Regions from separate parts of the Marvinbryantia formatexigens DSM 14469 genome, predicted to be linked through region 2. Evidence: riboswitches for the same ligand, from Rfam matches in the RefSeq annotation. Region 2 holds a riboswitch; each other region holds the start of a gene.
The links. Region 2 has a riboswitch for cobalamin ahead of nikB (nickel ABC transporter permease). Riboswitches for the same ligand answer to the same signal wherever they lie in the genome.
Positions count from the first base shown of each region.

Region 1 (9,953 bases), 500 kb from region 2:
TCCATTTTCCCGGCTCCAGATAAGCCACCAGCAAAACAGTCAGCGGCAGACCCGGCACCGCCATAGCCACATTCGTAATGGCTGTAATAATCTTATCCGCCGTTCCTCCAAAATAACCGGAAATCAATGCAAGCACCGTTCCCACTCCCGTCACAATAAATGCCGCGAAAATGCCGATATACAGTGATACTCTGGTTCCGTAAATCATCTCTGAAAAAATATCCTGTCCTACGTCATTGGTTCCCAGAAGATGTTCCCTGGAAGGCGGGAGATAACTGATCATCATTTCATTTGGATCATATGGCGCAATAAACGGCGCAAAAATAGCGACCAGCAGGAAAAATCCAATAATCAGAAGCCCTGCCGTCATTGCCGGGTTTCTTTTCTTTTTACGCTTCATAGGCACCTCCTGTTTTGATTCTGGGGTCAACTGCCGCATTTACAATATCGCTGAGAAGATTGCTTCCAACTACACATACGGCTGAGAGCAGAAAGCAGAACTGCGCCGTGGGAAAGTCCCGGTTCTGAACCGCATTGTACATCAGCATCCCCATACCCTTCCATCCGAAAACTACTTCTACAATCATGGAGCCTGACAACAGATTCCCCATCTGCATTAAAAAGGAAGTCAGATACGGAACCATCGCATTTTTCATGACATGGAGAAACAGTACATTCTTTCCGGGAAGCCCCTTTGACCTGGCCGTCAGAATATACTCTTCGTTTCTTATCTGTGAAACCGCGCTTTTCATCAGCATAAAATCGCCGGATATACGGAATATCAGCAGAATAATCAGTGGCAGGCACATATGCTCAAGAATGCTTAAAACACGGTCAATGCCCTGTGTCCCTGCCGACACCATGCCGTTAATCGGAAAGATACGCAGCTTATAGGAAAAAACCATTAGAAGCAGGAGACTTAAACAGTTTGAGGGCATCGTGTTCAATACAAGAAAGACCGGCGTCATAATCCGGTCAAACAGTTTTCCGGGTCTCCACCCGGCCAGTACGCCGAGAACAGCTCCGATGATGCCTCCCAGAATCCAGACCGGTACGGAAAGCATCAGGGTCCACTTAGAAGCACTCAGTACATTTTCTACGACGGGCTTCTGGTTGGAATAGGCAATCCCGAAGTCTAAAGTGACAATGCTTTTTAAATATTTTACATATTGCATCTGGAGACTGTCATTCAGTCCGTACTTTTCAATCAGTGTCTCCAGATAAGCCGGATCATTATCCAGAAGGTAATAGTATTCTTCCTGTCCAATCAGATGAATAATCGGATCGCCGGGCATAATATGTACCAGTACAAAGCTGATTGTAATAATCAGATAAATGGTTGCCAGGGCAATCACTGTTTTTTTCAGTATGTGTTTTTGCAAAATACTCTCTCCTTCGGCTCATACAGTCAGGGCGCTGCGACTCTGGCAGCGCCCCGTTTTCTGACTATTTTGTTGTAAGCTCAAACCAGGTGGTGTTGTTAATTACTCCCCAGGACGGGTAGTTGGTCCAGCCCTCATATTTATCCGTGCGATACGGGAAGAACGCCGTCTCCCAGCACAGAGCCTGAGCTGCTCTGGTATCTGACATATATTTCTGCAGTATCTTGCAGTTTTCGATGTAAACCTCGTCCGAGGTCGCGCCGGTCATTGCATAATATGCTTCGTTATATTCCGGATCATGAACGGTTCCCCAGATCCAGGAGGATTCTCCTTCCCGGAGCTCGCCCATGAAATAACGGAATGCGGTGCTGTAAGATGCCATACCGGATGTCGTCAGGGTGATAGACAGATCATAATCTCCTGCTGTCATATTTGCTTCCCAGACCTCACTGTTTGTAATGCTGTCATTGTCCATATGGTTCTTAATGCCTACTTTATCGAGGCTCTGCATGATTACTTCCGCAATACGCATTCTAAGGTCCATGCTGGAGCTGTACTGCGGCGTGACAGCCAGATCCATCGCGCTTCCATCCGGCATTTCACGGTAGCCGTCCCCGTCGATATCCACATATCCGGCTTCATCAAGCATCTCCATTGCTTTCTCCGCATCATATTCAAGCATCGGGAGCGTCTCGTCATAGCCTTTGCAGGTAGGCGGAATAATTCCGGTTCCGGGAACCGTACCATATTCGCCGTTAATGGTGGACGCAAGCAGTTCATAATTCAGCGCGGTACTCACTGCCTTCCGGAATGCCTCGTCATTGCCCGGTGCACGGTCTTTTCCATATTCCAGCTGATAGCATCCGCTGAAAGGACTCTCTCCCAGATCAATATCCGCTGTCCCTTTTACCGTATCAATCACAGGTGCATCAATCGGGTTCGCGTAATTGTACATAGCGTCAATTTCCCCGTTCATCATAGCCATCATCAGGGTCGATTCATCCGAATAGCTCTGTACAGTCACGCTGTCGACTGTCAGCTCGCCAAGGATTGCATTCTCCGAAACCGCTTCATAATAAGAAGTCTGGGCATCCGTATCCACCGATACCAGCTTGTAAGGTCCGCAGCCGATGGCAGCTTCCGGTCCGGTAACGGATGAATAGTCTTCTACGCCTTCCCAGATATGCTTTGGATACACGCAGGCATTATTATTGCAGGTGGAATTAATCCAGTAGTAGGCATCCGGTTCCGAGAAAATCAGCGATGCGCTGTCCTCGCCCGTAAATTCAATCCGCTCCAGATTCTGTAAGCTTCCAACTTTTTTTACGTCCCGCATGTATTCAAATGTAAATTCAATATCGTCTTTTGTCACCGGTTCTCCGTCATGCCATACCGCATCCAACGGGAATGTGAAATCAATCTGCTTTCCATCCTCTGATATTTCAAAGGACTTAAAGAAATACGGCTGCAATTCATTATTTGCGTCACGGTACACGAAATCTCCCTGCGTAAATCCGTTATAATTCATTCTGCCGAAGGCATCCGTCTGGGTCAGGGCATTAAATACATTGTTTTCAGCCGTAGTACCGATAACCAGATTTTCAACATGGTTTCCTGATGTTTCTTCTGCTTTTGCTTCCTGCCGGTATCCTGTGCATATCGTAGCGCACATTGTCAGAGCCATAAATATACCGGCTGCTTTTTTCATCCTTTGTCCTCCTTTTTGATGATGGGCAGATTACGGATATGTGAAAAGAGAATCAAAAAAGGCGTACTGTCTCCCGATGAAAACAGCACGCCTTATGATTTCCCGCTTCAGCAAATGCATCTATTTTCCCATCGAAAATAATACATACCTCACAAAAAAGCAGGTCTCCTGGCTTTGGTTCCTCCTCCTTATCACCTTCCCAATGGCAACGCATCAGTGGCTTTGATAATTCGTCCCCTACACAGTAGCGAGGGCTGCTGCGGATTCTCACCGCATTCCCTTTTCATCCGATGACGGACAGATTTTCTCCATCTATGTCCTTCACCGGAACTTTTTTGTGTTTTATTTTTAACAAACTTATCATAACATGAATGCATTCGTCTGTAAAGCTTATTCTCAAAACGTAACGGCGCATCTAAAATGAAAAAGTACCCACATATTTCCCCCTGCAGTGGAAGTTATTTTTTCATTTTTTGAAATACAAAAATACAAATCTTTTGCTTGACAATCGCGTGAGAGTATGGTAACATTTCATACTGTAGCGAGTAATCGCGCAGGCTGATGTGGCACAGGTGGTAGCGCACCTCATTGGTAGTGAGGAGGTCACGGGTCCGAGTCCCGTCATCAGCTTTTGTAAAGTCCGATGCTTATCGGACTTTTTATTTTTATAAAAAACGGGCAGACTACGGGAAGCCGATTCGCTGTTTCCGTATATTTCCTTTACAGACAGTTCCTATATAATACTACACAGTGTTTTTCTTTCCAACAGGCACTCAATATCCTCTGAAAAAAAACTGTTTTCCAGTGTTATTCCTTTATCCAGTTTTTCAAGAACCGAATATTTTTCTTCCTTATATTCTTTAGAGATAATCGCATATACTTTCTGAACCGGGGAGCCATCCTTTGAAAAAGAAAAATCCTTTTCCGTCAAACGCCTGTCCAGACATTTTTCATAAAAGTGTTTAGAAAAGGGAATGTCTGCGCCGCAGCACCGATCATTCCCTTCTCATGATTGATTTTTCTGTTGTCTGCCAACCTCCTGCACCTACGTCTAGATAATAACAGGTTTTTCCGTTGCCTGTCAACCTCCGACACCTGCGTTCGGAAAACGTATCAGATTTTAGGTGTCAACCCACCGCTGATGCACAGCTTTTCTAATTACATTTTACAAGATTCTCCCGCAAAATACAATCACAACTTTATTTTATGTGGCTGCGGCATCTATATTCAAGCCAATTTTATTTTTAAATTTTTTGCCTAAAAGCGTTCTTTTTTCACAGCCCCTTTCTTCACACAATTGTAAGCGCCCTTTCTGGTTTCTTCGAAATATCTGACGTCATTCGCCAGTTATAATCCATTTTTCTTTCCGGGCAGAACCTTCTCTGTGAATTCGTCCGCGTTCTTTTAATATCTCTATGGCCAATTTTGCCTGTTTATCGGACAATTGCAGTCTCCGACTAATTTCAGCACGTGAAAACGATGGGTCATTTGCAATTAATTCATATACAGCAGCTGTCCTCCTTTTAATCTCACTCTCTTTTTTTGTGGTTTCTGGTCCTTTTTCTGGTCTTTTTTCTGATTCTTCTCCTAAAAGGACCGAACCTTTCTCCACCAATGGCAATGTGACCACTGTCTTGCTTGGTCCATCTTCGCCAAAATACTCCTCGATCGTAGGTTCTATATATCCGGCATCTTCCCACACTGAAAATATGTCTGGCACACCGCTGCCTGCGTGTTCACCATACCCAATCAGATTAAACATCTTCATAATGTTTGCATTGCGGGGTTCTGAATCGCCGCCGCGAAGCATCTGCCGTTTTCCCACAATACTCGTCCCCGGATTTTTAATGATGATCTTGTCAGCATAGCTGTCAATCACAACACCACGGGTGAGAAAGTAATCTGCATTTACAAGACAGTTTACCAATGCTTCCCTGACCGCATCGTGCATTGGGGTCTCATCTACACGAACCATATCGACAAGTTTAAACGGAACTTTCAGCAGCCGGAGCAGCTTCCTGGAAACCTGGGTGAAAAAATCAAATACATTTCCAGACCAGTCCGGCGACTGTGACTGAATCCGATCCGTCCAGCGGACAGAAGGATCTGCATGGTCTCTATAGTCCAGGAAATACGCTGGGTACTCCCTTGTAATCTTATATTCTTTCCCGAACATGAGAAGTCCGGCACAGGTGGGATGGAGTGCCCTATCCTTACAGTCATCACTGGCAGCGCCAATCATTTCGAGGAACTCCCCATCCGGCAATTTCGTCCACGCATGGTCAGGATGCCTGGTTGCGAACCACACCCTGTAACTCTTTACGGATTCCTGGTCAAAATCGGAAAGTTCCAGATTCAGCAGCACTTTCATATCAGAAGTCAGGCGGGTCTGGTCACGGAGCATTGCCTTTACTTCCGCCTCCGTGCAATGATAATCGCCCTCATTATTCCTTTTAAAAGAGCCTTTGAACATATCCCCATTGACAAAAACCGGCTTTACTTCACGATCCGTCCTTCCGTTCCTTCACACCACATATGATAACCCCGCCATAGGTATTTGCCATAGCGGAGTAAGTATCCCACAGGCTCTGGGGCAAGCCGCCCTCTGCCGCTTTTACCTCCCGCCTGTTGTCTTCTCTATACTCATCAAATTGTGTCAGATCAAAAACATCATCCAAAATCACCCGCCTCCTTCCCGCAATCCTGCAAACGATATACATATCCAGATACTATTATACTCAAACCTCCACTCCTTATCAAGAAATTCTACGATCACGTTTTTGTCGTATACATAGCAGCAAAAAATCCCCATCTTTCGATGAGGATTTTTGTCTGTCATTCAATGATGCATATATCATCCGACAGATTTATCGTCTCTGGCGGACGATCTCGTATGCCATCACGCCAGCCGCCACCGATGCGTTGAGGGAGTCGATGTCTCCCTTCATCGGTATGGAGGCTGTGAAATCGCATTTTTCTTTCACAAGACGGCTGACGCCCTCGCCTTCGCTGCCGATCACAAGCCCGATGGGACCCTTTAAGTCCAGATCATACATCGGCGTGCCGTTCATATCGGCACACACGAACCAGATGCCCTTCTGTTTCAGCTCCTCAATGGTTTTGGCAAGGTTAGTCACCTTCGCCACCGGCGTATAGTTTAAGGCTCCCGCCGAGGTTTTCGCCACGGTCGCCGTCAGCCCGGCAGCCCGACGCTTTGGAATAATCACGCCGTGTGCGCCCGCCAGATTTGCCGTTCGGATAATCGCGCCCAGATTGTGCGGATCCTCGATGCCGTCCAGCAGGATCAGAAATGGCGCCTCGCCTTTTTCCTCTGCGATTTTCAGAATATCATCCACTTCCGCATATTCATACGCGGCCGCATAAGCAATCACACCCTGGTGACTGCCTGTCTCACTCATCTGGTCCAGACGCTCTTTCGTCACAAATTGCAGAAGGGTGTCATGCTTCTTCGCTTCCCGGATAATCGTGCGCACCGGACCGTCCTGGCAGCCGTCCAGCACGAACAGCTTGTCAATGGTTTTCCCGGAACGGAACGCCTCAATCACCGCATTTCTTCCCTCTATCGTCAGTTCTTCATATCTCATATGCTTCCCTCACATGTATAATTTCCATAAAGCTGCAGGCAGATTGCCCTGACATTCATCTGCGTGATATGCCCGGCTAACTGCCCTGCCGCTTCTCTTCGTAATATCATATACCAGGCAAACCACCGCGCCGCTTCTCTGCATAATATCATATACCAGGCAGACCGCCCTGCTGCTACTCTGTGCCGCCATCCGGACCTGCTTCCGGACCGCCCTTTTCTGTCTGCAGTCCCGCCCGCATAAGGTCCACAATCCGTCTCATATCCTTTTTCAGATACAGATACCCCATCAGCGCCTCCAGCCCGGTCGCTTTGTGGTAATCGGAATGGGTGGCGTTTTTCGCCTTTGTGTGCGGCTTTGCATTGTGTCCCCGCCGGTAAATGGCAAGCTCCTCCTCTGTCAGAAGCGGCATGATTTCCTCGATCATTTCCGCCTGGGCGGAGGCTTTCACCAGCATACTTGCCTTTTTGTGCAGCTTCTGCACCTGGCAGTTATGCTGACGGACAAGCATCGTGCGGATAACCAGATCAAAAATATCATCCCCGATATATGCCAGCACCAGCGGGGAATATTCCCGCAGATCCACCTCCGGCAGCTCTAATTTTTCTTCAAGATACGCAAGAAAATCTACGCTCTCTTCCATTTTACACCTTCTCTGGTATCCTTTAGGATAATGCCCTTTCCTAGCAGAATATCGCGGATTTCGTCGGCGCGCGCAAAGTTTTTCGCCTTTCTTGCCGCCTGGCGTTCCTCAATCAGAGCCTCAATCTCCGCATCCAGCATCTCTTCCTTTTTCTCCACAATCAGACCAAGGATGTCGGAAAGCTCCACAATTTTATCCTTCACCGCTTCCGCGAGCGCCTTCGAGCTGTCCTCCGTCACATTGGTATTGGCAAATTTTACCAGCTCAAAAATCGCTGAAATCGCATCCGCCGTGTTGAAATCATCATCCATCGCGTCATCAAATTTCTTCTCATATTCCGCAAGCGCCTTCTGCGTCTCAGCCTCCGGCTCCGTGAGCGTCTCCTGTGACGCATTGCCCGCAAGGAATTTCAGATTTTCCACCGCATTAACGATACGGTTCAGACCATTTCCCGCCGCCTCCATCAATTCCGCGCTGAAATTAAGCGGGCTGCGGTAATGCGCGCTGAGCATAAAGAAGCGCAGCACCTGCAGATCATATTTTTCACTGATCTCGCGCACCGTAAAGAAGTTGCCCAGGGATTTGGACATCTTGCGGTTATCGATGTTCAGAAAGCCGTTGTGCATCCAGTAACGCGCAAAAATCTTGCCATTGCAGCACTCGCTCTGCGCGATTTCGTTTTCATGGTGCGGAAAGATCAGATCCTCCCCGCCCGCGTGAATGTCGATTTCTTCTCCGAGATATTTTTTCGACATCACGGAGCACTCGATATGCCAGCCCGGACGCCCCTGGCACCACGGAGATTCCCAGTACGGCTCCCCTTCTTTTTTCGGCTTCCACAGAACGAAATCCAGTGGGTCCTCCTTCTGCTCTTCCCCGGAAACGAGCAGCGAGCGGTTTCCACCGCGCAGGTCATCCAGATTTTTATGAGAAAGCTTGCCGTACTCCTTAAACTTGCGTGTGCGGAAATAAACCGTACCGTCCGCTGCCGGGTAGGCATAACCTTTTTCAATCAATGTGGAAATCATCTCAATCATTCCGTCGATTTCCTGTGTTGCCAGCGGATGCGTGGTAGCGGGCTTTACATTCATGCCCTCCATATCCTTTTTACATTCCGCGATATAGCGCTGAGAAATCTCGTCCGCCGTGACGCCCTCCTCCTGCGCTTTTTTGATAATCTTATCATCCACATCCGTGAAATTGGATACAAAATTGACCTCGTACCCCTTATGCTCCATATAGCGCCGCACCGTGTCGAATACGATCATCGGACGCGCGTTTCCAATATGGATGAAGTTATAAACCGTCGGTCCGCAGACATACATGCTCACCTTTCCCGGCACCAGCGGCACAAACTCCTCTTTTTTCTTTGAAAGCGTGTTATAGATTTTCATAATCCAGGCTCCATTTTGTAAATATATTTTTCCCGTTATCCTGTTACTGCTCAATCTGTGCGCAGTAACTTATCTTCCCTAGTGTATTAAATTTTTCACGTTTTGTCAACCGAAAGCGGCACAGAGCAGTCTATCTACAACAAACACCCTGCAAGTATAAACGGCACCAAAATAATCTAACAGCTAATCCGCTTACTTTTTCGATTCATAGCATACCTTATTCATTATATTACGTGTTCAGCATCGTTTTCTGTTTATGAAATCAATTATTTTTAACATTATCGCCAATAATATTCTTCTTCAACACTTCTATCGTTTCTTTATTCTTTTTAAGAATCTCAAGCTGTCGATACGCCTTTTCTCTCAATATTTTCAATCTTTCAATTTTTGGAATTTCCTGTCTTATCAAATCAGCGTTAGTATCTTCCAGGTTGATAAGTACCACCAATTCTTCTGCTGAAGCAAAATCCCTAATATTAGGCGTTTTGCCGCTTATTCCTTTTTCATTTCTCCACTGCGCTGCCGTTTTCCCAAACAAAGCCATGTTAAGAATATCTGCCTCTGAAGCATATGTATAAGCCATTTCCTGCGGAGATAATGTCGGTGTTATCAGAAATTCCTTTACCGCATCTGTATGGATACGATAATTTATTTTTGAAAGTTCTCTCTTTGCATCCCAACCTATCGCAAGCCGATTTGCTTCATCTTTCTTTAATCTCTGGTAATCCTTAATAATATAGAGCTTAAATTCTGGCGAAATCCAAGACGCGAATTCAAAAGCTATATCTGTATGAGCATACGTACCGCCATATCGTCCTGATTTTGATACAATACCGATTGCATCCGTTGCTTTTATCCATTGCTGTGGTGTCAATGTAAACGCATTATCTCCCGACTCCGCTTTAAACCTATCGAATTCGATAGGTTTAAAATTGGGATTGTGAATCTGTTCCCACAACCCCAAGAATGAAATCGTGGAATGATTCCGCATCCAGTTCGCAACCACGATAAACGCATTATCTGGATTTTTATATTTAGCAATGTCTGTTATAGATATGTAGGCTTCTTCATTTACGACATCACCCATCACTCTTATCTCTGTTCCATTGGCATCTATTTTCATATTTTTCATAAAGTTTTTAAAATCTCCTCTCCGGTATGATTTTCTTTTTATAATCTGCAGACCATTATATATTCTTCGTTTTCATCTTAATTATACAT
Region 1 is NZ_CP102268.1:2,749,053-2,759,005, reverse strand. Features, by position in the region: gene NQ534_RS12945 (ABC transporter permease) at 1-400, opposite strand, end outside; gene NQ534_RS12940 (ABC transporter permease) at 390-1,382, opposite strand; gene NQ534_RS12935 (ABC transporter substrate-binding protein) at 1,447-3,090, opposite strand; cobalamin riboswitch at 3,232-3,437, opposite strand; tRNA gene NQ534_RS12930 (tRNA-Thr) at 3,648-3,720, shown strand; gene NQ534_RS12925 (DUF8451 domain-containing protein) at 4,427-5,563, opposite strand; gene NQ534_RS12920 (AlbA family DNA-binding domain-containing protein) at 5,592-5,768, opposite strand; gene rlmB (23S rRNA (guanosine(2251)-2'-O)-methyltransferase RlmB) at 5,958-6,695, opposite strand; gene NQ534_RS12910 (hypothetical protein) at 6,692-6,847, opposite strand; gene NQ534_RS12905 (Mini-ribonuclease 3) at 6,871-7,338, opposite strand; gene cysS (cysteine--tRNA ligase) at 7,323-8,732, opposite strand; gene NQ534_RS12895 (KilA-N domain-containing protein) at 8,995-9,864, opposite strand.
Region 1: linked by a shared signal. The riboswitch ahead of NQ534_RS12935 (ABC transporter substrate-binding protein) and the one ahead of nikB (nickel ABC transporter permease) in region 2 are both predicted to bind cobalamin.

Region 2 (9,953 bases):
GCCAGCAGCAGCTCCGGATTAAAAGTCATCGCCATCGCGATGCCGACGCGCTGGCGCATACCGCCCGACAACTGATGCGGATAGCTGTTCATCACATTTTCCGCCTCCGGCAGACGCATCTTTTCCAGCATGGAGGTGCCAAGCTTCCACGCTTCCTTTTTCGACTGGCTGCTGTGCGTACAGATATATTCCACATACTGACTGCCGATTTTGCGGATGGGATTCAGTGTCCCGCCGCAATCCTGGAAAATCATGGACATCTTCGTGCCGCGCAGTTTCCGCCATTCCTCTCTCGAATACTTCAGCAGGGATTCCCCGTGAAACGTGATATCGCCCTGCGTCACCCGGCCGCCCCCGGCAAGTGCGCCGAGGACTGCACGGATGACCGTGGTTTTTCCGCTTCCGCTCTCTCCCACCACGCTGATAATCTCGCCCTTCTTCATGGAAAGATTAAAATGCTCGATGGTGGGAGACTGTTTCCCATACTGAACTGCCAAATCCTTAATTTCCAGCATAGTTTCCGCTCCTTTGATGCGCGCCGCGTTTATTCCGCCATTTTCATGTCCGCTGTTACCCAGTAATAATCCATCGGATACATAACCAGTCCTTCCACAGAAGATTTGGAAATCAGGAAGGTATTCTCATATCCGAAGAATACGGTTGCCGCGTCGTCCATAATCGCCTGCTGAATCTTTATAATCAGCTCTCTTCTCGCATCGGCATCCATTGTCGCCGCCAGCTCATCCAGCCATGCGTCAACGTCCGCATTCGCATAGCCCGCTGTATTGTTTGCGGAGGTGCTGTACCAGTTCTCACGCAGATAGTTCTCCGGGTCGCCGGTGTTTGCAACCAGCACGTTCCAGATCAGAAGATCATACTGTCCGGAATCACGGCGATCAAGCATCGTCTCGTAGGACACGCAGTCAAGCTTGATGTTAATACCGATTTCCTTCAGGCTCGCCTGTGCCGCCTGCGCGTAAACGCCCAGCTCTGCACGGCTGTCATAATATACGAAGGTCAGCTCCAGCGGCTCGCCCTCCGGCGTCTCCACATAGCCGTCCCCGTTGCTGTCCACGTAACCGGCATCCGCCAGAAGCTGCTTTGCGCCCTCCGGGTCATAAGCATTTGCGTCGTTCAGTTCGTCATAACCATAATCCAGTGTCGGCGGAACCGGAGCCTTTGCCGGGGTAGCGCCGCCCTCCAGAAGCACGCTTGTGTAGGTCTCCTTGTCAAGACCGCGCAGCAGCGCCTGACGGAGCGCCAGATCACCCAGCGCGCCGTTCTGGTTCATAAATGCATAGGTGGAGCGCAGGGATTCCAGAGACTGGATGGTGTAAGCATCGTTGCCGTCAAATTCAAATACGTTTTCTGTCTTCAGATTATATGCCACGTCGATCTCGCCGGACTGCAGCGCCATCGAACGGGTCGTCTGGTCGCCGATGATGCGCAGCGTCACGCTGTCATTCGGCACCTCACCGTCCCAATAATACTCGTTGCGCACCACAACCGTATCACCCGACGGGTCGAAGGACTGGAAAGCATAGGGACCTGTGCAGACAGGACCGGACATGGCAATATTGGAGTTGTCAATGCTGGTGTCCATAATCAGGAACAGCGGGTCCGCAAGGCAGCCTGCCATGTTTGCGTTTGCTCTGTTCAGATTGAAAATCAGATTCTGCCCGTCTACCTCAACGCTTGCCACATCAAAGAATTCCGGCACACGGTTGGACATTTCAAAGGTTCTCTCCAGAGAAGCCTTCACCAGCTCCGGCGTCATATCATTGCCGTTGGAGAACTTCACGCCCTCGCGGATGGTAAAGGTCCATGTTTTTCCGTCCTCGCTGTTGCTCCACTCTGTCGCCAGACACGGAACCATGTTGCCCTCCTCGTCAAATTTTGTCAGACCCTGTCCGACGCCGTAACGGGAGATTACCCAGCTGAAATACTGCTCCGTCGGCTCCAGCGTATCTGCAAAGCTGGTCACGCCGATGGTCATCGTGCCTGCTGCGGAAACCACCGCGCCCGCCGCCATTACGGCTGCGCCGACTGCCACTGCCGCCGCTAATTTTTTCATCTTTCTTACCTTCATTTGTTCTTCCTCCTCTAATTTTCCTGTCTCGGATCCAGAATGTCACGGATGCTGTCGCCGAGCATATTAAACACAACTACTACAATTACAATGGCGATACCAGGCGCGATCATCAGCCACGGAGCTTTCGCCATATAGGTTCTTCCTTCGTTCAGCATCAGTCCCCATTCCGGTGTGGGCGCCACCGCGCCAAAACCGAGGAAGGAGAGCGATGCCAGCTCCAGCATCATCGTTCCCATATCCGCCGCCGCTGTCACCGTCATGGTCGTCAGCATGTTGGGAAGGATGTGCCTCCACAAAATTTTTGCCGTACTGGTACCGTTTACCACAGCAGCCTCCACGTACAGATTCCGTTTCAGCTTTAAAACCATACTGCGCGCCAGACGGGCATATTTGGGCCAGCTCACCGCCGTAATGGCGATAACGCCGTTTCGGAGGCTCGCACCCAGCATACCGGCAATCGCGATCGCAAGAATCATTCCCGGAAAGGAGATCATCATATCGGCAACGCGCATGATGACCTGGTCGATCCAGCCGCCGAAATAGCCCGCGATAATACCCAGCACCGTTCCCGTAACGAAAATCGTCGCCACCAGAATCAGCGTATATACCAGAGAGGTTCTGGTGCCGTAGATTACCCTGGAGAGCAGATCTCTTCCCAGCTTATCGGCGCCCAGCGGATATTCCTTGCAGGGAGCCTTCAGGGAATCCGTCATAACAGCCTCCAGCGGGTCCTTCGGCGCGATCCAGGGAGCGAAAATCGCTACGCCCGCGATAGCCAGCGCCAGAATAAAGAAAATGGTAAACTGTTTATGCTCCAGAAAAAAGTTCTTCTTTTTCATGTTCAGTTGACCTCCTTGATTCTTGGGTCGAGCCAGGTATAGGACAGATCAACCAGAATATTAATCGCCATATACAGCACCGCGATCACCAGCACATATCCCTGCACCATCGGATAGTCGCGGCAGGAAATCGCTTTGATCGCCATGCTTCCCATACCAGGCCAGTTGTAGATAATCTCCACGACTGCCGTACCTCCAAGGAGAGAGCCAAGGGACAGTCCCAGCAGGGTAACGATGGGCAGCATGGCGTTGGGCAGCACATGCTTCCAGAGAATCGCCCCCTCCTTAATTCCTCTCATTCTGGCGCCTGTTACATAGTCCTGCCGCAGCTCCTCCAGAACAGCGTTGCGCACCTGTCTGGTATACTTGGAGGACATGGACATCGCCAGTGTGACCGCCGGCAGAATCATCGCCTTAAAGTCCGTCGTACCGCCCGCCACGTTTACCCAGCGCAGCTGCACGCCGAAAATGCTCAGAAGCACAAGACCGATCCAGAAGCTCGGAATAGATACGCCCATAAAGGTGATGCCGCGTATCAGATAGTCCGGCCACTTGTTCTGATAAACTGCCGAGAGGATTCCGCAGGGAATCGAAAATACAATCATCAGAAGAAGCGCAAACAGCGATAGCTTCATGGTTGGCCAGAAGCACTTCATCAGCTTCTCCGCCACCGGAATCTTAAAAGCATAGGAATTGCCCATGTCCCCGGTGAGGACGCCCTTCAGCCAGTTTCCATACTGCACCAGAAACGGCTGGTCGAGTCCCAGCTCATGCCTGGTCTGCTCCAGCAGCTCCGGCGTCGGCAGGTTTCCGCACTCTGTCAGCATGATTTCCGCCGGGTCGCCGGGGGAAAGATAGGTGAGCGCAAAGGTGAAAAAGGTGACGCCAAACAGGACTACCAGAATCTGCAGAAGCCTTTTTCCAATTTGTTTCTTTGACATTGTTTCTCCTTCCTACATTTCCCGTTTTAAAACAAAACAGCCGCAGAAAAAGTTTTTCTCTTCCCGCGGCACCGCAAATATGTATCATATCTGAATGTAAGGCATGACAGCCTGCGCATTTTTGCGCAAAATTTCCCTGCTGCGCAGAAATTAGCTCTCACTAAGTTCCCGCCTGCAAAAATGCCCGTATCACAGACTGATACGGGCATAATTTCACACACAAATTACCTGCTGCTTCTTATCGACCGTAAGAATCAAACGAAAAACAATCGCAAGCAGTTCTCCTGACTTAAGTTCATCGCCCAAAAGCGCCTTCCCAGATCTTCTTTATCAAAATCCAGTGACATAAATGCTCTCAGACTCGCTATCACAGTGACGGGATCGTACCGGACTTGCACCGGTTTCTCTATTAATCCTTGCGGAACTTGCAACGGCTGGCTTCAAACCAGCAAATGTTATTTAATTTTACGTCATACATTATAGTCCAATATTTTTCACTTGTCCAGAAGAATGCAAAAATTTTTCAGGTTTTTTCCTCTATTCCCCGGTAAACGCCTGCGCGATCGGCGAATCCGCCGGCAGCACAATCGTTTTGTTTTCCCCGGTCATGGAAGCCTTCAGCGCGTCCAGACTTCTCACATAAGAATAGAAGTCGGTCTTGTCCTCATCCGAGTAGGCGTCCGCCAGAATCCTCATGTACTCCGCCTCGCCTTCCGCGACCAGGATCTCGCCCTGCCGCTTTGCATCGGAAATCTGGATCGCGACCTCCTTGTCCGTGGTATTGCGGATGACTTTGGCTTCCGAATTTCCTTCCGCTGTGTAGGTCGCCGCAATGTTGTTGCGCTCGGAAATCATACGCTCGTAAACGGAAGCCTTATTGTCGTCCGGCAGGTCGAGCTGCTTCATGTCAAATTCCAGCAGCTCAATACCGTACTGCGTCAGATTGTCCCCCACGCTCGTCATCACCGCTTCGGAAAGCTTTCCGTTGCGTCCGCTGATTACCTCATCCTGTGACAGGCTGCCGATGGTATTTTTGGTGGCATTGTACACCGCTGTATTGATACGGTTCTCGGCATTCGATATCGACGAGTTCAGCGACTGCGCGAATTTCAGCGGGTCGCTGATGCGCCAGAGCACGTAGCTGTCGCTGATCATGGTTTTCTTTTCCTTCGTAATGACGTCCGACGGCGTCAGATCGTACAAAAGAGTCTGCTTGGGCAGCGTGGAAACATTCTGCACAAAAGGCACCTTGAAGCTGACGCCCTCCTGGTCCACCACTTTTACCACCTTGCCGAACTGCCGGATAAGCTTGTATTCGTCTTTGTTTGTCACCACGAGGGAGGAACCAAGCAGAACCACTGCCAGAACCGCTCCCGCCGCTGCCGCAATAGCTGTTTTCTTCATAGTTATCTTCCTCCTGTCTCTGTTTCCGCTTCTGTCTGCGCGCTCTCCCGCGCTGCTGCCGCGTCTTCCCCGGTAAAGGAATCCAGCGGCAGTACCTTCTGTACGCCGTCTCCGCTGTCGATCACGACCTTCATGCCCGGCAGCACCTCCTCCATCGTTTCATAGAACATACGCTGCTTGGTGACCACCGGATTTTTGCGGTATTCCTCGTACATGGCGTTGAATCTCGCCACCTGCGCTTCCGCCTCGTTGATGCGCGTCTGCTTCTGCGCTTCCGCTTCCTTGATAATCTGGTCCGCCTCTGCCTCCGCCTCCGGAAGCTGCTCGTTGCGGTATTTGTTCGCGTTATTCAGCGCAGTCTCTTTGCCCTGCTTCGCATTCTCCACTTCCTTGAATGCCTGGATAACCTCCGCTGTCGGCGGCTCGGAATCCTGCATGGAAATGTTCACGAGCTGGATGCCGATATCCTGTTCCTCCAGTTTCTGCGTAATCATGTCTTTGATTTTCGACTGGATTTCCCCTTTTCCCGTGGTCAGCACATCGTCCACCTGATAGCTGCCGACCACCGTGCGGATGGAGCTCTGGGCGATATTTTTCAGAATAGCCTCCGGCTCGCCCGCCGCGTACAGATACTGCACCGGCTCCGTAATCCGGTATTCCACGAAAAAGTCTACATTAATAAAATTGTAGTCCGAGGTAATCATGAGGCTCTCGTCCTCCACGTTCTCGTTCGTCGCCAGGTCATAGCCGATCGGAAAGCCCTGTATCGTCGTATTTACCTTGTATACCGACTGAATCAGCGGAATCTTGAAATGCAGTCCGGTCTCCGGCACCGCCTTCGGTTTTCCCATCGTCACCAGGACTGCCTGCTCCTCCTCGCCAATCTGATAAAAGGAATCGCCCGCGAATACCGCCACCAGTATCACAGCGGCAGCAGCCGCAATGCCAATCTTGACTGCTCCCTTCCCCTTTTTGCCTTTTCTTCTCTTCTGTTCATTTTTCTTCAGCTCCTCCGGTTCCCCCGTCCAGTCGCCTTCGTTTCTGAATTCTGTCATACCTTTTCCTCCCGTATGTGCATTTGTCTGCGGTTCCAAAGAGAAGGGAGCTTTCCGCGCTCATCCCGGCAAAGCGACTTGTTTCACAAAAAGCTTCAGAATCATTTTCTGTGTAAAAAAAGACTTTCATTTCAGTGTATACCCTGAAACAAAAGTCTCGCTATTTGCTCACATGAGGCGGATAATAATATCGTTCTGACGCCGCATGTACCATCTGATTCGACTGTACGATGTAAGCTACTCCCTTTTCTTTGATATTTTTTTAACACATTTTTGTGCGTTTGTCAATATATTTCTTCAAAATTATTCGCTTTTTCCTGCATTGATGTCTGAAAATATTTTCCATTTTTCAAAAGAGCACAAACCTTTTGCGTACCACTGGCAGTTTTTGCAGGAGCCGGTAAAGATTTCCTCCGTAAGCTTCTGCGCCGCCAGTTTTTTCAGCCTGCGGTAAGTATAGACCTGTCCCTGCTCTATGCCAAGCGCTTCCGCCAGCGCGGCGTCTTTCTTCTCCACCTGCATTCCGCTCGTCCGGCAGGTGTTTTCCGCCGTCAGATTCGGGCAGCCTGCGCAGATGATATCCGGCGCGCAGACCGCATTCAAAGGTTCATCCTGATGCGCCTCCAGCATTCCAATCATGTTCTCCATATTTCTGCAGAAGCCGTCGCTGTATCCGTATCCTACAAACAGCGGGATGCACAGCAGATGATGAATGCGCAGCCTGAGACTACATTCCATAAGCCAGGTTCGCCGCAGAAAGTCCTCTGCGCACCGCCAGCGCCACGAAATATGCCAGCACTACCGAGATAATGTCCTTTACCAGGTACGGTACGGAAACCGCCAGCGCCGCCGGAACAAACTCCATTTCCATCACCGCCATAAACTGGAAGATGCCGAGCAGATGGCAGATTGCCAGCCCCGCCGCGCTTAATACCACGAGGAGGATTTTATTTTTCTGCTTCATTCCCAGCCCGCACAGAATCACCATAAACAGAAAGCCCCAGATGAAACCGCCGGTCATGCCGACCAGCTTGTCCGCGCCGCCGCTGAAATTTGCAAATACCGGAACGCCCACCGCGCCGAGCAGTATGTAGACCGCTGTCGCCGCCGTCCCCATTTTCCAGCCGAGCACATACGCCGTCAGCGCCACCGCAAAGGTCTGCAGCGTCACCGGAACACCGGACGGCATCGGAATCGCTATCTGCGAAAGTACCGCCAGCACCGCTACAAACATGCCGGTAAAAACTACATTTCTTGTTGAAATTCTTTTTTTGTTTTCCATAATCACGCTCTCCTCATCTTGTCAGAAACTCTCTCCGCCCGGAGTCCTTCCGGCGGCGGAAGAATTGTAAACCATTTCTTTATTATTTGTTTACATTGCGATTGTACACAAAGAGCGCCCGATTGTCAACTATATTTTTTCATTCAGTTTACAATTTTCAGTTTTTACTTTGTTTGCTTTTCTTTAAGAGTTTTTTTCGAATTCAAACAACATTTGGACACAAACCTGTCCTATACTAAAAACATCAAATGAAGCCGACGCGGTGTACGGCGCGTCTGCATCAAACCGGCTTCGACAAACAACAATCTTCCTTTTCCCAAAGCCATTGCGGGACGGAAGTTTACATACATTATATCCTCTAAATGTTTACGGCACCGGCAGATTTTATCTGCTGGTGCCGTAAATATTTCTGTACGCCCTCTATTCATTCATTTTCAGTTCTTCGCAGATATCCGCCTTCTGTATTTTCCGCATGGTCAGAGCAATGGTTCCCGATACAATCACAAATACGCCCGCCGCGGCAAGCCCGATCGCCGCCCACGGAATACGGAATACCGTATCCGCTCCCACATGGAGCACCAGATACACCAGATAGCTGACGCCCGTTGCCAGGATAGCTCCCGGCAGGATGGAGTGCAGCGTATACAGAATACTCTCGAAGCACATCTTTTTTTTCAGACCGCGCCCCGACATTCCCATCGAGCGCAGCATCGCAAACTCCCGGCGGCGAAGCAGCAGATTGGTGGAAATCGTGTTGAACGCATTTGCCGCCGCCACCAGCGTCAGCAGCGTCACAAACCCAAAGGACAGGATATCCATCGCCATCAGAAAGCTTCTGTCCTGCTCGTACTGCGCCGCCAGATTGAGCAGCGTCTGCTCGCTGACATCCGGCAGCCCCATCTCTTTCCCGTCCTCCTCCAGCTTCTCATACAGAGTCCGGTAATCGCTGCACATGATTGAAAAACGTTCGGAGAATCCCCCGGATTCCTCCGCCGTCAGATTCCAGCGCTGCGCCTCGCTCTCCGGCACCAGCACGCGGGGAGAATTCTCATAGCTGTCCACGATTCCCTCCGGCAGCTCCTGCAGCCTGCCCTGCAGCACCAGAGAATTCTGCCGGTTCAGCACCAGCGTTTCCTTTCCGCCGCTTTCCTTCTCTGCACCGGTCTCATCGTCTGTACCGCTTCCCGTTTTCTGTATCGTTTCCAGCCATCCCATCTCACATGCCGCCGGAAGCTCTGAAAACATTTCATACCGCTCATAGCGCTCCGTTTCCGGGTTAAAATACCGGTATGTGTCATAGACCGCCGCCGTCAGCGTCTCCTGTCCGTGATAATCCGCCGGGTCCAGCCCCTGTCCCCGCAGCGCCGCGTCAAACAAATCGTCCGGCAGGATGAGAACATACGCCAGAACCGCTCCCGCCTGCTCTCCTTCAAGCAGCGTCGGCGTACTGTAATCCTTCATTTCCACCTGCTCCTCCAGCACCTTCTGCGTAAATCCCAGATACCGGACGCCTCTCTGATAGCAGATCACCTTCTGCACGCCGTCCTGCTCTGTAAGAAGCGTCCGGATGCTCTCCCGCGTCTGCCCTTCCGGATAGCTGTCGATCACATACTGTAGCTCCACCTCCGGCGCCTCCAGAACAAAGGAGCCGGTTCTTTTCAGCGCATCGCTGACGCTCATTGCCGAGACAAACAGTACAATGCTGAGCGTGAGTGAGAAAATCGTACTCCGGTATTTTTTGCGGTCTCTGCGGTAATTTTTGTCGGCAAGCATACCGGAGAGCCCGAACAGTCCCGCCAATCCTCTCTTTGCCGGCGTCTTCTGCGGCGGAACCCTGATATCCCGGCTGGCGCGGATCGCCTCTATCGGAGAGATTTTGCTGACGCGCCGGGACGGCACCCAGGCAGACAGAAGCACCGTCAGCAGCGCCAGCAGCACGGTAAGCGCAAGCACCGGCGCCGACGTTCTCAGCGCGATCTGGCGCTGCACGCCGTGCATCATCCCGGTAATTCCGTAGCTGACATACCGCAGCGTGATGCCGATTCCCACGATTCCCGAAAGCACACCGACAGGAATCCCGATAATACTTACATAAAACGCCTCATAAAGCAGTGACCGGCGAAGCTGTCTTTTTGTCGCGCCGATGGAAGAAAGCAGTCCAAACTGCGTCGTCCGCTCCCGCAGGGAAATGGAAAATGCATTGTAAATCAGTGAAACTGCTCCCACCATAATCAGTCCGGTCACAATCGCCACCAGCCCTGTCAGTACGCTCTGATAATTACTGTTGTCAGCCGCGCCCTCCCACTGCAGCAGCGAGCTGTTAAAAGAATACTTCTTTGC
Region 2 is NZ_CP102268.1:3,249,466-3,259,418, reverse strand. Features, by position in the region: partial or broken gene NQ534_RS21910 (ATP-binding cassette domain-containing protein) at 1-443, opposite strand, end outside; gene NQ534_RS15250 (ABC transporter substrate-binding protein) at 545-2,089, opposite strand; gene nikC (nickel transporter permease) at 2,104-2,931, opposite strand; gene nikB (nickel ABC transporter permease) at 2,934-3,872, opposite strand; cobalamin riboswitch at 4,130-4,316, opposite strand; gene hflC (protease modulator HflC) at 4,410-5,276, opposite strand; gene hflK (FtsH protease activity modulator HflK) at 5,279-6,331, opposite strand; gene NQ534_RS15225 (DUF1284 domain-containing protein) at 6,635-7,069, opposite strand; gene NQ534_RS15220 (biotin transporter BioY) at 7,059-7,613, opposite strand; gene NQ534_RS15215 (ABC transporter permease) at 8,034-9,953, opposite strand, start outside.

Region 3 (9,953 bases), 850 kb from region 2:
CAGAATAAATTTTAACGCGTTGGCAGATAGGAGCAGACATGATACCAGAATACGCAAAAAACAGCAAAGAAGATATCCCTTTTGGGCAGTATATGGAGCAGTATCAGCAGATGGACCCGATGGAGTGCGCATCGCGCACGGGTCTTCCTTTTGATGAGGAAACACAGTGCTTCCGGATGCGGATGCTGCAGAAAGAATATCTGATTTCCTGGCCGGAGCTTATCGTGACGCGGGCGGATGCGCAGGATGAGACCTACGCCGTGCTCGCGGAGGAGACTCCCGCAAAGATTCTGGCGCTGCGCTTTTTGCTGCACGGGGTATCGTCGCAGTCCACCGGGAATTTTCTGACTTACCGGGAGGTTCCAAGCGGCGAGGTTTATTTCCGTCAGTTTTCCGGCAGATGCCTTTCACGGCTTGCGTACGGCTTTGGCTTTAAGCCGGAAAAGCTGGCGGCGGCTTTTGAGCAGTTGGGGGCGAAAAAGCTTTCTCACGGGGATGTTTCTTACGAGCTGGAGATTATCAACAATTATTTTGTACGGTTTATACTCTGGACCGGGGATGAGGAATTTCCTCCGAGTACGCAGATGCTTTTTTCCGACAATTTTCCGCTGTCCTTCACACCTGAGGACATGGCGGTCGTCGGGGACATCAGCATTAATACGCTGAAAAAAATGTAACTATTTATGGAGGGTATTATGGGATTCAAATCAGACATTGAAATTGCACAGGAGACAGTGATGCAGCCGATCACCGAGATCGCGGCAAAAGCGGGCATCGACGAGAAATATCTGGAGCAGTACGGAAAATATAAAGCAAAAATCGATTACAATCTGCTGAAGGAGACAGATGCCGAGAACGGCAAGCTGATCCTGGTGACGGCAATCAACCCGACGCCGGCAGGAGAGGGAAAGACCACCACCTCCGTGGGTCTGGCAGACGGTCTTTCCAGAATCGGCAAGAAGGTCATGGTTGCGCTGCGTGAACCGTCCCTCGGACCGGTATTCGGCGTAAAGGGCGGCGCTGCAGGCGGCGGATACGCACAGGTAGTCCCGATGGAGGACATCAACCTTCACTTCACAGGCGACTTCCACGCGATCGGCGCGGCAAACAACCTGCTGGCAGCAATGATCGACAACCACATCTTCCAGGGCAACGCGCTGAACATCGACCCGCGCAAGATCACCTGGAGACGCTGCGTGGACATGAACGACAGACAGCTTAGAAACGTGGTAGACGGTCTTGGCGGAAAGACAAACGGTATGCCGAGAGAGGACGGCTACGATATCACGGTAGCATCCGAGATCATGGCAGTGCTCTGTCTGGCAAGCGATATCACCGACCTCAAGAAGAGACTTGCGAGGATCATCGTAGGCTATACATATGGAAAAGCTTCCGAGCAGAAGCCGGTAACGGCGGGCGACCTGCACGCAGAGGGTGCAATGACCGCACTTCTGAAGGATGCCCTGAAGCCGAACCTGGTACAGACACTGGAGCACACCCCGGCGATCGTGCACGGCGGCCCGTTCGCAAACATCGCACACGGATGCAACTCCGTAACCGCAACCAAGCTGGCATTAAAGCTGGCTGACTATACGGTAACAGAGGCTGGCTTCGGCGCAGACCTCGGTGCCGAGAAATTCCTGGATATCAAGTGCCGTATGGCGGGACTGAAGCCGAACGCGGTTGTCATCGTGGCAACAGTGCGTGCGCTGAAATACAACGGCGGCGTGGCAAAGGCGGATCTCAACAATGAGAACCTGGAGGCTCTGGAGAAAGGTCTTCCGAACCTGCTGAAGCATGTTAGCAACATCACAAATGTTTACAAGCTTCCGTGCGTGGTTGCAATCAACGCATTCCCGACCGACACGAAGGCGGAGCTTGACCTTGTTGAGGCAAAATGCAAAGAGCTTGGCGTAAATGTTGTGCTTTCCGAAGTATGGGCAAAAGGCGGCGAGGGCGGTATCGCACTTGCGGAAGAGGTTGTGAGACTGTGCGAGCAGCCGAATGACTTCACCTTCGCGTATGAGCTGGATGGCACCATCGAGGATAAGCTGAACGCGATCGTACAGAAGATCTACGGCGGAAGCAAGGTAGTTCTGACAGCAAACGCACAGAAGCAGGCGAAGGAGCTGACCGCGCTCGGTTACGAGCACTGCCCGATCTGTATGGCAAAGACACAGTACAGCTTAACCGACGACCAGACGAAGCTCGGCGCACCGACCGGCTTTGAGGTAACGGTACGCAACCTGAAGATCTCCGCAGGCGCAGGCTTCATCGTAGCGCTGACCGGCGAGATCATGACCATGCCGGGACTGCCGAAGGTACCGGCTGCAGAGCGCATCGACGTGGACGAGAACGGAAAGATTTCCGGATTATTCTAACCCTTCGGGTCAGAGCACTCCGTGCAGGATGCGCACGGACGCAAAAGGAAGGGCGTCCGGCGCGCAGAAAACGCAAGCGTTTTCTGAATAAATTCAGGAGGTAGTTTATAATGGGATTTTCTACAGTACCATGTAATGAATTTGTGGAGGTACTTGCTTCAAAGGCTCCGGTTCCGGGCGGCGGCGGCGCTTCCGCACTGGTGGGCGCAGTTGGTACGGCGCTTGGAAATATGGTAGGAAGCCTTACGGTCGGCAAAAAGAAATATGCGGACGTTGAGGCAGAAATGGTGGAATTGAAAGCAAAATGCGACCAGCTTCAGAAGGATTTTCTCCGTCTGATTGAGCGCGATGCAGAAGTTTTCGAGCCGCTCTCCAAAGCATACGGTATGCCGCGGGAGACGGAGGAAGAGAAAGCGGAAAAAGCGCGCGTTATGGCAGTCGTATTAAAGGATGCCTGCTCCGTTCCTATGGAAATCATGGAGAAATGCTGCGAGGCGATCGATATCATCGCAGAATTTGCTGCAAAGGGCTCCACGCTTGCCATCAGCGATGCCGGTGTCGGCGTTGCGTTCTGCAAGGCGGCGCTGAAGGGCGCAAGCCTTAACGTATACATCAATACAAAATCAATGGCGGACAAAGAGCTCGCTGCAGAGCTGAATGCAAAATGCGATAAAATGCTGGAGGAATACACCGTAAAGGCGGATGAGATCTTCGACAGCGTTCTTTCGAGACTTAAATAGGAGGAAAAAACAATGGCAAAACAGTTATTGGGCAAAGAGGTAACGGCTGCATTGAATGAAAGAATCAAAGCGAACGTTGCCGCATGCCAGGAAAAGGGCGTAAATCCGACGCTGGCAATCATCCGCGTAGGAGAAAATCCGAGCGATATTTCTTACGAGAAGGGTGCGACGAAGCGCTGCGAGACACTTGGCGTAGCCTGCGAAAAAATCCTCCTTCCGGAGGATGTTGCGCAGGAAGAGCTGCTGGCAGTGATCGACAAAGTAAACAAAGATGACAAGATCCACGGCGTTCTTTTGTTCCGTCCGCTGCCGAAGCATCTCGACCAGGCGGTTATCGAAAACGCGCTGGCTGCAGAAAAAGACGTGGACTGCATGACAGACCTTTCGATGTCCGGCGTATTCACCGGCAAGAAGATCGGTTTCCCGCCGTGCACACCGCAGGCATGCATGGAGATTCTTGACCATTACGGCATCGACTGCACCGGCAAAAAGGCAGTTGTTATCGGCAGAAGCCTTGTTGTCGGAAAACCGGCGGCAATGATGCTGGTAAAGAAAAACGCAACCGTAACCATCTGCCACACCAGAACGGTGGATATGCCGTCCGTTGCAAGAGAAGCTGACATCATCATCGTAGCTGCCGGACGCGCAGGCGTTGTCGGCGCTGAGTATGTAAAAGAAGGTCAGACCATCATCGACGTCGGCATTAACGTAAACGCGGAAGGCAAGCTCTGCGGCGACGTGGATTACGCAGCCGTTGAACCGATCGTAGACGCGATCACCCCGGTACCGGGCGGCGTTGGAAGCGTAACCACCTCCGTGCTTGTCGGACATGTGGTAGAAGCGGCAATGAGAACCTTATAAAAAATCAGAGCAATGATAAAATGGCGCAGCCTGCGGGCTGCGCTTTTTTTGTCAAAAAAATAACAATAATAGTATTGACAAAAAAATAACGATGTGGTATTCTCTGTATGTGCAAAAGAATAGCGAGGTATCAGGTGAAGAGGTCTTGCAAGGCAAGGCTCTGGAAAGAGGGAATCAGGTGAAAATCCTGAGCGAACTGGTCACTGTATTCAGGGAGTGAACTTCAGTAACCATTGCATCCCAGATATGTGAGAAGGTGAAGGGAACGGCGAACTGTAAGTCAGGAAACCTGCCTGATACACAGGATGTGCTCCAGACACAGCACAGGCATCCGACGGTCATAGGGTAGAAGAGCCCTATGGTTTATTTGGTGTGTCTGCTTATGGGAACAGACGCATTTTTTGTACCAAAATCCTCTATCTAAGAAAGGAGAACACACATTTATGAGCAGCAAAATTACGATTATCGGAGCAGGAAGCGTAGGATCAACGATTGCCTACACACTTTCCCAGAGAGACATCGCATCACAGATTGTACTGATTGATATCAACAAGGAAAAGGTTGATGGCGAGGTCATGGACATTGAGCAGGGAACCTGCTTCCGCGATCCGGTATCCATTATCGGCGGCGAATACGAAGATGCCAGAGAATCCGATATTGTAATCATTACCTCCGGTGTAGCAAGAAAGCCGGGGCAGTCCAGAATCGAACTCACTCAGACAAATGTAAACATCTTAAAACAGATTACGCCGGAAATTGTAAAGGCAGCGCCGAACGCACTTTACATCATTGTAAGCAATCCGGTAGACATCATGACTTACGTGTTTACGAAAATTTCCGGACTGCCGGAGAACCAGATTATCGGTTCCGGTACGCTTCTGGATACGGCACGCCTGCGCTGCGGTCTTTCCGAGCATTTCGGCGTGGCACAGAAAAATATCCATGCCTACGTATTCGGTGAGCACGGTGATTCCTCCTTTATTCCGTGGACGGGCGCATATATTTCCGGCGCGCACATTGATGAGTATTATCAGACAATGAAATCCCTCGGAGCTGACATAGAGGAGCTGGACCGCGAAGCCATGACTGAATATGTGCACAAATCGGGCGGAAAGATTATTGCGAACAAGGGAGCGACCTTCTATGCAATTTCCGCTGCAGTCTGCAAGCTCTGCGATACTCTGGTAGCGTCCTCTGATTCGATTGCAACCGTATCTTCTATGATGCACGGCGAGTACGGCATCGACGATGTATGTTTAAGCACACTTACGCTGGTGGGACCGAACGGTATCCGCGGCAAGGTTCCGATGCGGATGAGCAAAGAAGAAATCGAAAAGCTGCGTGCAAGCGCAAAGGTGCTGAAAGACGTTATTGCACAGATTGAACTGTAAACGCTGCCGGGAGGCGGCAGTTTACATGCGGCAGAACATCCCGTCGGGACTGCTGCATGGAAAAAGGTAGGAGGAACTATGAAATACAGTTATTATCCGGGATGTACCCTGCGGACGAAGGCGAAAGACCTGGATGCCTATGCAAGAGCTTCGGCGCGTGCGCTCGGCTTTGAGCTGGAGGAGATTGAAAACTGGCAGTGCTGCGGCGGCGTTTATCCGCTGGGAAGCGATGAGATTGCCACGAAGCTTTCTTCTGTACGCGCGTTGAACGAGGCAAAGGAAAAGGGCCAGGAGCTTGTTACGCTCTGTTCCGCCTGTCATCATGTCATCAAGCGCGTGAACGACGACATGAAGCATGTGGAGGACATCCGCACAAGGGCAAACAATTATATGCAGCTTGAGACTCCCTACGCCGGGGAGACGACGGTGCTGCATTATCTGGAGGTTTTAAGAGACCGCGTAGGGTTTGATGAACTGAAGAAAAAAGTGGTAAATCCGCTTACGGGCAGAAAAATCGGCGCCTATTATGGCTGTCTGCTTCTGCGTCCGGGCAGCGTGATGGCGTTTGACAATCCGGAAAATCCCACGATTATCGAGGATTTCATCCATGCCATCGGAGCAGAGCCTGTTATTTACCCGTACCGCAACGAATGCTGCGGCGGCTACATTTCCCTGAAGGAAAAAGAGCTTTCAAAGAACATGTGCGACACGATTATGGAGAGTGCGTCCGGCTTCGGCGCAGAAATGCTGATCACTGCCTGTCCCCTGTGCCTGTACAATCTGAACAAGAGCACGAACGGAAAGCTTCCGGTATACTATTTTACAGAGCTTCTCGCAGAGGCGCTCGGTGTCAAAGAGGAGGTGGCGAAGTGAACAAGACCGCAAAAAAGCAGGCGGAGCTGATTCAGGAAATCAGCGGCGTCAATCCTTTAAAATGTATGAAATGCGGAAAATGTTCCGCAACCTGCCCCTCATATGATGAAATGGACATCAAACCGCACCAGTTTGTATCTTATGTGCAGCACGAAAACATTGAGGCGCTGGTACAGTCAAAGACACTCTGGAAATGTCTTTCCTGCTTTGCCTGTGTGGAGCGCTGTCCGCGGGATGTAAAGCCCGGCAAGCTGATTGACGCGGCAAGACAGATTGTCGTGCGTGAGCGCGGAGCAGATTATCTGCAGCCGGATGAAATTCCGGAGCTTCTTGATGAGGAGCTTCCGCAGCAGCTTTTAGTCAGTGCATTCAGAAGATACAGGAGGTGAGCACAGATGCAGAGAATAGGAGTGTTTGTCTGTCATTGCGGAAGCAACATCGCCGCAACGGTGGACGTAAAGAAAGTAGTAGAAATGGCTCTGCAGGAACCGGGCGTGGTTCATGCGGAGGATTATCAGTATATGTGCTCGGAGGCAGGTCAGGCGAAGATTGCTGCAGCAATCAAAGAGAAGAATCTGACAGGCATCGTCGTATGTTCCTGCTCGCCGCGTATGCACGAGACGACCTTCCGCAAGGCGGCGGAGCGCGCCGGCCTGAACCCGTATATGGTGGAGATCGCCAACATCCGTGAGCACTGCTCCTGGATACATAAAGATATCGAAGAAGCTACCAAAAAGGCGGTCATCCTTGCGCGGGCAGCCATCGCAAAAGTAAATCTGGATGCCCCCTTAAAGCCTGGCGAGAGCCGGGTTACAAAGCGTGCCCTGGTAATCGGCGGCGGAATCGCCGGCATCCAGACAGCGCTGGATATCGCTGACGCGGGCTACGAGGTGGATATCGTGGAAAAAACGCCGAGTATCGGCGGCAGAATGTCGCAGCTCGACAAGACCTTCCCGACCCTGGACTGCTCGGCATGTATCCTCACCCCGAAGATGGTGGAGGCGGCAGCCCACGAGAAAATCAGAATCTATACATACAGTGAAGTGGAAAAGGTGAGCGGCTTCGTTGGCGACTTCACGGTCGATATCCGCAAGAAGGCGCGCAGCGTGGACATGGACAAATGTACCGGCTGCGGCGTGTGCCAGGAGAAATGCCCGTCCCGCAAGACGCCCAGCGAATTCAACCGTGGGCTGAACACCAGAAGCGCCATCTATACGCCGTTTGCACAGGCGATTCCGAATGTACCGGTGATCGACCGCGAGCACTGCATCAAGTTTAAGACCGGCAAATGCGGCGTGTGCGCGAAGGTCTGCCAGGCAGGCGCCATCGACTATGACCAGAAGGACGAGATTATCACAGAGAAATACGGTGCAATCGTGGTTGCAACCGGTTTTGATACCATTAAGCTGGACAATTACGACGAGTACGCCTACAGCCAGAGCAAGGATGTCATCACCTCCCTGGAGCTGGAGCGTATCATGAATGCCGCCGGACCGACAAAAGGTCATCTGGAGCGCCTCTCCGACGGAAAAGCGCCGAAGGAAATGGTATTCATCCAGTGCGTCGGCAGCCGCTGCTCAGACAGCAGAGGAAAGAGCTACTGCTCGAAAATCTGCTGCATGTACACGGCGAAGCACGCCATGCTCATCCGCGACAAATATCCGGATGTGAATGTGACGGTGTTCTATATTGATGTGCGTACGCCGGGCAAAAACTTCGATGAATTCTACCGCCGTGCGGTGGAGCAGTACGGCGTCAATTATATCAAGGGCCAGGTTGGCAAAGTAGCGCCGCAGCCAAACGGCAGACTGCTTGTGCAGGCGTCTGATCTGCTGGATAACCGGCAGATTAAGATGGAAGCCGATATGGTCGTTCTGGCGACCGCCATCGAGCCGAACCCGGATGTCCGCAAGATTGCGACCATGCTGACAGCAAGCATCGATACTAACAACTTCCTCACGGAAGCGCACGCAAAGCTGCGTCCGGTGGAATCTCCGACAGCCGGTATTTTCCTGTCCGGCGTCTGCCAGGGACCCAAAGATATTCCGGAAACAGTTGCGCAGGCGGGCGCGGCGGCTGTAAAGGCAATCGGTCTGCTTGCAAAGGATAAGCTGCTGACGAACCCGTGTACGGCGCAGTCCGATATCCTGCTCTGCAACGGCTGCTCATCCTGTGCGAATGTCTGCCCGTACGGAGCAATCACCTATGAAGACAGGGAAGTAAACGACCACGGCATCCGTGAGACGCGCCGCATCGCAGTCGTAAACAGCGCGCTGTGTCAGGGCTGCGGAGCATGTACCGTTGCCTGCCCGTCCGGAGCGATGGATCTGCAGGGCTTCTCGAACAGACAGATTATAGCGGAGGTGGATGCAATATGTCGATAGAAAAGAATGAAGAATTTAAACCGAAAATTGTCGCTTTCTGCTGTAACTGGTGCAGCTACGCGGGCGCAGACCTGGCTGGAAGCAGCCGTCTGACCTACCCGGCGGACGTCAAGATCATCCGCGTGCCCTGTTCCTGCCGTGTCAACCCGATGTTCATCCTGAGAGCATTTGAGAAGGGCGCGGACGGCGTGATCCTGTGCGGCTGTCATCCGGGCGACTGCCACTACAGCACCGGAAACTATTATGCGCGCAGACGTATGACGCTGCTGTTCTCCATGCTGGACTTCATCGGCGTGGAAAACGGACGCACCCGCGTGGAATGGGTTTCCGCCGCGGAGGGCGCGAAATTCTCCGCAACCATGAACGAGTTTGTGGAGAAGATCTACTCGCTCGGAAAGAACGTAAGATTGGAGGATTTAAGATGCAGGAATTAATTAACCGTGCAAAAGAGCTGCTGGCAGACGGAACGGTTGCGCGCGTCCTTGGCTGGAGAGCCGGCGACCTGCCTTATAATCCGGAACCGGCTTACTTTGAAAACGCGGAAGAACTGCAGGATTTCGTGTACAACGGATTCTGCGGGGCGAATTTAAGCAAATATATGATAGAAGCCTCCAAACTGGAGGGAAAGACCCTGGTCTGCCTGAAGCCGTGCGACACCTACAGCTTTAACCAGCTCTTAAAGGAGCACCGCGTGGACCGCGAAAAAGCGTACATCATCGGCGTGGGCTGCAAGGGCAAGCTGGATATTGAAAAAATCAGAAAACAGGGCATTAAGGGCATTGAGCGCATCGACGGGGCGGAAATTGAGGACGCCTGCGATACGCTGACGATCCAGACTATTTACGGAGAAAAGAGCTGCGCCTATAAGGATGCCATGCTGGAGCGCTGCCATGTCTGCAAGGGCAAGGAGCACCAGATTTACGACGAGCTGATCGGGGATTCTGCGGACACCACGGACGCGGACCGCTTTGAGGAGGTGCGCCGCATCGAGGCGATGAGCCCGCAGGAGAAGTTTGCTTTCTTCCAGAAGGAACTGAGCAAATGTATCCGCTGCAACGCCTGCCGCAACGTATGTCCGGCGTGCAGCTGCCGCAAATGTGTATTTGACAGCACAAAATTTGACAGCTCCCAGAAGGCGAACGCCGATTCCTTTGAGGAGAAAATGTTCCATATTATCCGTGCCTTCCATGTTGCCGGAAGATGTACGGACTGCGGAGAGTGCAGCCGCGTATGTCCGCAGGGAATTCCTCTGCACCTGTTTAACCGGAAGTTTATCAAGGATATCAACGAGCTTTACGGAGAATACCAGGCGGGCGAAGATAT
Region 3 is NZ_CP102268.1:4,104,101-4,114,053, forward strand. Features, by position in the region: gene acsV (corrinoid activation/regeneration protein AcsV) at 1-8, shown strand, start outside; gene NQ534_RS19175 (DUF3786 domain-containing protein) at 39-677, shown strand; gene NQ534_RS19180 (formate--tetrahydrofolate ligase) at 696-2,381, shown strand; gene NQ534_RS19185 (cyclodeaminase/cyclohydrolase family protein) at 2,492-3,121, shown strand; gene NQ534_RS19190 (bifunctional 5,10-methylenetetrahydrofolate dehydrogenase/5,10-methenyltetrahydrofolate cyclohydrolase) at 3,134-3,982, shown strand; cobalamin riboswitch at 4,098-4,293, shown strand; gene NQ534_RS19195 (L-lactate dehydrogenase) at 4,426-5,373, shown strand; gene NQ534_RS19200 (CoB--CoM heterodisulfide reductase iron-sulfur subunit B family protein) at 5,452-6,246, shown strand; gene NQ534_RS19205 (4Fe-4S dicluster domain-containing protein) at 6,243-6,635, shown strand; gene NQ534_RS19210 (CoB--CoM heterodisulfide reductase iron-sulfur subunit A family protein) at 6,642-8,630, shown strand; gene NQ534_RS19215 (hydrogenase iron-sulfur subunit) at 8,621-9,064, shown strand; gene NQ534_RS19220 (4Fe-4S dicluster domain-containing protein) at 9,052-9,953, shown strand, end outside.
Region 3: linked by a shared signal. The riboswitch ahead of NQ534_RS19195 (L-lactate dehydrogenase) and the one ahead of nikB (nickel ABC transporter permease) in region 2 are both predicted to bind cobalamin.